2 regions of the Legionella hackeliae genome follow, and region 1 is predicted to be linked to the other one. Evidence: riboswitches for the same ligand, from Rfam matches in the RefSeq annotation. Region 1 holds a riboswitch; the other holds the start of a gene.

Region 1 (4,200 bases):
GTGGACTAAATGGATTTCGCGACTAGCCAGGGCCTCTTGAGAATCCCCTAGATTACCGACATGCCGTGATTTATCCACGGTATCCCTGGGATACCACGACAGGCAAGGGACATGGCTTCAAGATGAAATATCAATACACCCTGATTGCTGAAAACAATAATAATCTAATAACTCTTGTACTAATAAAATTAAAAAGGTAAAAATGAGAAGCCTATAAACTCATAAGGATTACCATGAAATTATTTTTCACAAAAGGAGCTTGTTCTCTAGCAGTAAGAATTGTAATTAATGAAATTGGTATTGATTGTGACTATGAAGCAGTCAATTTAAAAACTAAACGCACCGAAGAAGATCGAGATTTCTTAAAAATCAATCCGAAGGGTGCAGTACCCACTCTGGAATTAGACGGTCAAATACTCACTGAGAATGCAGTAATTCAACAATTTTTGGCCGATAAATTCCAAGCTCGTGATCTATTACCACCAGTTGGTGATTTTAAGCGCTACCAAATTCTTGAATGGGTAAACTTCATCACCACCGAGCTGCATAAGAGTTTTTCAAATCTCTTTAATCCAACTATTCCTCAAGAGATGAAAGACAAAGTTTACATCCCCATGATTAAAACTAAATTAGGATATATTGATAAACACCTAAAACATAAATTTCTTATGGGCGAACAATTTACCCTACCTGATGCTTATATGTTCGTTATGTTATTGTGGGCAAAAAACTTTAAAATTGACTTATCAGGCTGGGATCACTTACCAGGTTACTTTACTAACCTCCATAAAAGACCAGCTATTGTGAAATCACTTAAGGAAGAAACACTAGAGATTGCTTAATTATAAAGACTCAATGCAAACAAATTGCTCATTGTCATTACCTATAAGGAAATGACAATGAGAAAAGTGGGTTAGTCAGAGATGATAATTCATTAGTCAACTTTAGGACGAACAATAAGTACATCACACTCAGCACCATGCAAAATAGCATTGGCGGTTGAGCCGAGTAACAAAGCTAAGCCATGTTTTCCATGACTTCCTGTAACAATTAAATCAATTTTCTTTTCTTTGGCAACACGCAAAATTTCATTTTTTGTAGAACCAAACTCAATCATGCAATGTGCACTGTCCACCCCTAGCTTTTTAGCTAATGCTGACAATTCTTTCTCAGCTTGCTCACGAATTGAAACCTCAACTTCAGCAAATCCTGCAAAACCTGGGTATGCATAAGCGGGAATAGGTTCAACAACGTGAACCAAGAGTAAATCCGCTCCATTTTCTTCAGCAATTTTTTTTGCCTTATGAGCTGCTTTTATTCCTACTTCATCAAAATCTGTCGCGAATAACACTCTTTTGTACATAATCTATCTCCTTGACCCCATCAGTTCTAATAAAAAAGAAAATTTAATTTTCATAAGTAGCAGTTTACTATAAAATTTACTGCTCTTAAATTCAAATAGACTTGGATTTAACGAGATTAGGGGTGTTCTTAAAGCTAACCATGCTTTTAAGGACTGAGAAATACCCATTGAACCTGTTCGGGTAATGCCGTCGAAGGGATAATGTATGTTTTTAGATGTTGCAGGAACCATAGCTTCCTTATTAGCTACTTATTATTTCATTCAACTGAATAACAAAGCATGGCCGGCTAGCCTGTTAGCCACTCTAATTAATGGTTCGTTATATTGGCAAAAGGGAATCTATGCTGATATGTTACTTGAATCATTTTATTTCGTCAGCACGTGCTACGGTTGGTATTTATGGCAGAGTCCAACTTCAAATGCAACGAAAGTAATTAATCGTTTATCCATCAAGCAGTGGCTGATACTTTCCGGTATTACATTCAGTCTTTTTGTGCTTATCGTAGAGCTACTAAATAATTTTACCCATTCTGACATCACAGTACTAGATGGCTTAACAACTTCACTAAGCTTAACCGCGCAATGGTTAATGTGTTATAAAATTAGAGCAACATGGATTCTTTGGTTTGTAACAGATGCAATTTATAGCTACATGTATTTTCATAAACAATTACCCTTTCATTGTTTACTCATGCTGCTGTACATCGTTATGTCAATAATTGGCTATCGCGCTTGGGCCAAGCAGCAGAAAAATCTACCGCCAGGCCTTAACCGTACGCTTAACCCAATGCATTAAGCCCTGTGGTAGAACGAATCCAGGGTTTATACTGGGTTAACCCTGCAGGAAGATTTTTCGCCGCCTGTTGTGCCTGATCAAAACGACCATACTCTCCCAGCGTTAAGACGTACCAATTAATCCCTTGTCGCTTGGTTAGACGAATTTTTGTATTCGTTAAATGATGGTCATTCACAAAGCGCTTTACGTCCTCAAGATTCAAACTTGCAAGCAATTGCACTGTATATTGCTTCTGTTGTGTTGTGCTATCAGGAGTTTTTACAGCAACGGTTGTTGTTACTTCAGAAGCCAATGCAGGGTGAGCCATAGCTTTCGGAGTATCTCGGGTGGAAACCACGTTTCTTTCCAGGCTTGCTACTTGCTTAGCGGGTGTGTTGCCAATAGTTTTAGGTATTACAACTACCTTATCCATAACCACTAATGAGCTGTTTTCCTCTTCTTCATCTAGCACAATATCCACTACACGTTTTAGTGGGGAGGGTTGTGTTTCTTGTCTTGTAGACGAAACTGTTAATGAAGGAATGTAACTATCCGTCCTTTCATTGTAATTTGGTATCTCACTGGCCAGAGTGCGTTCTTCGTTGGGAAATACTGGCGTACTAGTAATCACAGAGGGTAATAATTTCTCAGCAGCTGCTACACGTTGAGTACTCTCCTGAACAGGAGGTTTTGTTTGCCTGAATAAATCCTGGTTTTGCCAAACATACACTGAAGCTAATAAGGCGACTGCCAATGTTGCACTTAAGCCTATATATTTTGAATAAGACGATTTTTGCAAACTTGCAGAATTTAATGTTTCTGGGCAAAAATAGCTAATCATTTCTTTATTGATGCGTGCAATATTACCGCCAGTCAACTGATAAAATTGCTCCAATCGCTTATCTGACATCGTTAAGTCAATGCGTTTAAGTGAGGGAAGGTTGTTTAAAACATACGTCTTGGTTTCATTTTCTGTTAAAGCACCTGGCTCTACACGATGAACTAAATGATCTAAAGAGGCTGCTTCCAGTTTATTTAAGCTAGCCACCAATGAAAAGTCAGAAATCAGACATACATGGAAAAAGCATTGTTCACCCTGCTGTTTTAATTCAGTTAAGAGATCCACTAAGAAGCTGTCACTAACGTGTTGGGCATCGTCAATAACGACTAGAATGTGGGCTTTCCTCTCGTTGATTTGCTGTATCAAATTCGCAAAAGTCAGTTCAGAGTCAGCACGTAAATGCAACAATGTTGCAAGTTGTGCTAATAAACCAGCTTGAGAAAAAGGAGGAGTGGCTTTTAATAAATATGATTTGATTTGTGAATCCAGACTAGTCTGTAACAATTCACTAAACGTTGTCTTACCGCCTCCCTCTTCAGCCAATATGGCGATTAAAGCATTATTAAATAAAACCAGGTGATTGATGAAATCAATTTTGGTAAGCCAGGCACTGGGTTTAAACGTATTTTTAGTGCTGGTCATTTCTTTATTCTCAGATTCATGCATCACATTTTGCATTTTATTAATCTCCTTCAACTGCATCTTCCAATACCGAGCGCAACAGGTTTTCGGATACATTAGCCTCTATATAGCAATCTCCTGGTGCTCTCATTAATATGAAGCGCAAATTTTTATTTTTTATCTTTTTATCCTGAGACATTGCAATCCGCAATTGATCAAGGTCAATATCTTTAGGAATTCGCCGAGGTAACTCTGCCATTAACAACATTTCATCAATACGTTGTACTGTTGTTTTGTCCAATTGAGCAAATTGCTCAGACAATAGTGCTGCACAATAAAGTCCTATAGCTACTGCTTCTCCGTGAAGCCAGCGACTATAGTTGGTATAGGCTTCTAGAGCATGAGCAAATGTATGGCCTAAATTTAAAAAAGCACGCACTCCTGTGATCTCATGCTCATCTTGTTCGACATAATTTGTCTTTATCTGGCAACACTGGCTAATGACTGCAGCCAGACTCGAAGAGTTATTCATTCCTTCTTGTAAAAAACTCCTAACCAATTCCAGAAACTCTCCACCTGACAATAGGGCATACTTGATAA
Region 2 (4,200 bases), 900 kb from region 1:
ATTGCTCGCAGTATTTGTTGCAGAGAAAGAAATTGGGCACTTAACTGAAAATACAAATCACCGGTCTGTCTCTCGTAGAGCTCTCCAACCGTAAGATAGGCCGCTTGACCAATATCGGCAAAATAGTCAAGGCTAACGTGACGCTTTTTGGCAATACCCGGGAAAAGCCCGCAGAACAATAGACTTTTGTCTCCCACATCTTTTAATAACTCAACTTGTCGACGCGGATTATTCATTGATTCCAGGAAATCCAAGGCAATAACGGATTCAATCAGTCTTGGTCCTTGAGAAAACCTCATCAGCAAAAATACCAGATAACTCTCTGTATTTTCGTTGAGAACCAGCTGTGTAGTGGCTTGCGCTTCATTAACCAGCGCATGCCATTGACTGATTTCGGTGGGATGCAAAATCAATTGCTTCATAGTATCCCCCAATCCATGCTTTTGCTTTTACTGTTAGTTTAGCAAACTACATACCAATATGCGGGAAACAATGTCTTTTATCTAAATACAGCAAGCGATAGGATTAATCTCGCTAAAAGGAGCCTCAGGTAGATAATCATTCGTGTAGCATTCATTCAGAGGAAACTGCTTATCAATGACTGCTAAATGCTGTGCATAACGTGCTACCTTTGCCCAATCGCGCTCGACATTCATTAAAGATCGCGAGAAAAAAGGCAATGTCCTTAAGAAAATTTTGCGATACATTTCACTGGCCAATTGTGGTTTTTGTTCGCACAGCAATTCAAACGCTTCGTCAGGGTTTTCCAGGGTATAGGCCATGCCACGCGATGTAGCTTTGAGAAATCCTTTAACCAACTCAGGATTTTTCAAGGTAGCATCAGGGACAATAAACTGAACAGAGCAAAAACAACAGCAACCCAGGCCTGCTAATTGATCAAGCCGTAAAAAAATGGTCTCTCCTTTTAAATAGTCCAATTCCACACGTTGAAAATTAATGAAACCCACTCCAATGTCTACTTTCTGACGACAAATTGCATCACTAAGATTCATGCCAATGCGTACTGTTTCATAACTACCAGCATCAATGCCGGCAAGTGTTGCCAAATCATCAATAATCTTCTTACCGAATTCACCAATATATCCAACCCGCTTACCGACAATATCATAAAAAGTTTTTATCCCGCTCGATTTTAAAGCGATTAGCCCTGTGGGTGGCTCATCAAGAAGAGTCCCAATGGAACTTACCGGGTAGCCTTTGGCGCGAGCAACTACCGTATGAATCATTGCTTTGACCCCAAAATCGACCTGCCCCAAACCAACAATTTCAGTCACATCACTGGGATCATTAGGTTCTAAAATAGCTAAATGAATACCCTCGTCTTTGTAATAACCTAGCGCTTGGGCTACAAAAAGCGGTGTATGATAGGGATTTGCATACCAATTTAATAATAATGTGGTTCTAGAATGAAGCTGATGCATTTGCCAAGTCTCCTTAATAATTAAAAATGTGAGATGGCAAAAGGCACACAGCAGTAGATGCGTGATTTCAAGGCAATCCTTACGCTGGTATTAACCAGTTCAAGTTCGACGGGTATTTCTCAGCCGTTACCGGCACCCCGAGCCATCTATAGATCCAGAAAATCGGTGGATACTTACCTGCTTTTCGGATTGCAGCTATGCTAAGCGAGCATTGGATTTCTTGTCAATGAATGAAAAATTATTTCACTCTTTTATTTGGATAAAAGCTTAGTTTTAATGGATAAACTTATGCACATTTCTACAGCTTGGTTCCTTTTAATGTGTGATTGAAGATTCCCGAGTGGATATAGCTACATTATGGAAAATACTAAGTAAAGGCAGAATCTACGCTTAATTAACTAATTGTTAACCGAATATTTTCTAATTGTTTTAATGATCCATGGCCTGGTTTTAGATTAAAGATACCGCGTTTAATTCTAAAAAATTTTCCTAAGTTTGAGGATTTATCTAAACAATCAGTTATTAATTCTTTTTTTCTCTTCAAAGATAATGTTTGTATGTGTTTCACAACACTCTCTTTATGCATAGCAAGGGCTTTTAATTGAGAAGGGGCAATGAATTGTTTTGTTGTAAGTGCTGATACTATAAGTTCAGCACTGTCTTTATGCTGAAGAAATGTTTGTATTTCGTCCTCGTGCATTATTTTTTCAGCAGGTAGTGTTTTAAAAAAACTAAATGGGTCGTCGATATTACCCGGATTATAGGTCTCCAAATTAACATCAGTGGCTTTATGATAATACCATTTACCGGGATGGCGAATTGAACTATAAATCCCGAGTTGTCTATCGGTGGGGAAAATTATTCCTGGTCTAATTTTAGCGTTTAGTAAATGTTCTTCTATTTTTTCCAAAGTTTTCTGACACTCCTTTTCAAATCCAGGAGAAATATAGATAGTAAACTGCATTCCTTCCTAGAATCGTAAGCTGTTTTTTACTTTTTGTTTTCTAAAATCGATGAGGTTCTCATAGATATTTTTTGTATAAATAAATAGCTCGTCTCTATTTAAAGAGTATTGGAAAAAGAAACTACGTAATTTAGGTAAGTTTGTATGAAAGAAATGAATCGCCATTCGCTACGGCGGTATGAATCTATTTCTTGATATATTTTATGAAAAGTCTTTCTTAAAAACTTTAGATTTGGAGAGTTCTGATTCTGTAAAAACCGCTTATGTTCTTCAAGAAGATGCTCGAGTCTGTCCTGTCTACCCTGTTTAAATTTTTCAATTACATTAAGGTTGGCTACTTTGAAACACATATTTTCTTGAGCAAGCAAAGGGAGGATTATTTCCCAGGCCTGATTCATGTCTTCTTGATGGACGCTAACGCGTGCTTTCCAATTGGTATAAAGTTTTCTATAGACCCTATTTGGTATTTGCCATGGACGAAAATTTATAAAATAGGATATGTCAGTTAAATATCTCTTAATGGTATATTTTTTACACAGATTACTGTTAGAAGAAATCACGTAATCAGGATCAATTAAATCAGTATATCTCATGGAAGCGTTTTCAAGACAGCATGAGAAATTGTAGCATTCTGTTCAAAAAAATCACAATTAATTCTCTAGTATAAGAAAACCCCATATCATTGAAAAGAATACATTATGATACATATCATTTCATTTTACTTCAAAATAGCATATTATGCGCGTTTTAGGAGGAGTCTATGGGCATCGTAAAAATATCTGATGAATTACATGAGGCAACAAAACTAATGGCTAGAGCTATGAGTCGCTCAATAAATTCACAAGCGGAGTATTGGATTCGGGTAGGGAAATTGGCAGAAGAGAATCCTACCATCACTTATCCTGAAATTCTTAAAATTATGGTAAATCAAGCCTCATTAGGTGAAATGCATTATGTTAGTGAAGACGCCTGAAGAAATAGAAAAAATGCGAGTAGCCGGAAACTTGGCGGCATTAGTACTTCATATGATTGAGCCTTATGTAGTTGCGGGTGTAAGTACGCATGAGCTTGAACAAAGATGTCGTAAATATATTATTGAAGACTTAAATGCAATTCCTTCGACCTTAAATCACTATGGATTTCCGGCGTGCATTTGCACATCCATCAATCATGTTGTCTGTCATGGAATACCCTCTGATAAAATTATTAAAGACGGGGACATTCTTAATATTGACGTTACAGTACAAAAAGATGGATATATTGGTGATACAAGTAAAATGTTTTTAGTCGGCAATGTCAGCCCCTTTGCTAAAAAGCTGGTGAAGATTACTCAAGAATGTCTTTATAAAGCCATTGATATCGTTCGTCCTGGTATTCGACTTGGAGATATAGGAAGTATTATCCAGGAGCATGCTGAAAAAAATCGATATTCTGTTGTTCGTGAATTTGGGGGGCATGGGATTGGTAAAACAATGTGGGAGAAACCCGATGTTATGCATTTTGGAAAACCCAATACGGGTTTACAACTACAGGCTGGAATGACCTTTACTATTGAGCCAATGATCAATTTGGGGAGTAAGGACATCAAAACTTTAGGGGATGGATGGACTGTTGTCACGAAGGACCATAAATTATCTGCACAATGGGAACATACAATTTTAGTCACAAGCAGTGGGTATGAGGTGCTTACTCTAAGACCAGATGAGCATATAGTTATTTAATAAAGGTGTAAGAAAGAATATATGAGGTATTCCCTTAAGCGGTGGGCAAATCAAGGAATAAGTTACCATGACA

What was found. Region 1 has a riboswitch for thiamine pyrophosphate ahead of pnuC (nicotinamide riboside transporter PnuC). Riboswitches for the same ligand answer to the same signal wherever they lie in the genome.
Positions count from the first base shown of each region.
Region 2: linked by a shared signal. The riboswitch ahead of LHA_RS14075 (ABC transporter substrate-binding protein) and the one ahead of pnuC (nicotinamide riboside transporter PnuC) in region 1 are both predicted to bind thiamine pyrophosphate.

Region 1 is NZ_LN681225.1:2,278,810-2,283,009, forward strand. It holds gene gstA (glutathione transferase GstA) at 234-842, shown strand; gene LHA_RS10065 (universal stress protein) at 935-1,363, opposite strand; TPP riboswitch at 1,472-1,580, shown strand; gene pnuC (nicotinamide riboside transporter PnuC) at 1,569-2,159, shown strand; gene LHA_RS10080 (AAA family ATPase) at 2,143-3,657, opposite strand; gene aroB (3-dehydroquinate synthase) at 3,662-4,200, opposite strand, start outside.
Region 2 is NZ_LN681225.1:3,178,506-3,182,705, reverse strand. It holds gene LHA_RS14080 (hypothetical protein) at 1-422, opposite strand, end outside; gene LHA_RS14075 (ABC transporter substrate-binding protein) at 504-1,442, opposite strand; TPP riboswitch at 1,501-1,592, opposite strand; gene LHA_RS14070 (hypothetical protein) at 1,837-2,406, opposite strand; gene LHA_RS14060 (ParD-like family protein) at 3,167-3,379, shown strand; gene map (type I methionyl aminopeptidase) at 3,360-4,127, shown strand; gene tehB (SAM-dependent methyltransferase TehB) at 4,195-4,200, shown strand, end outside.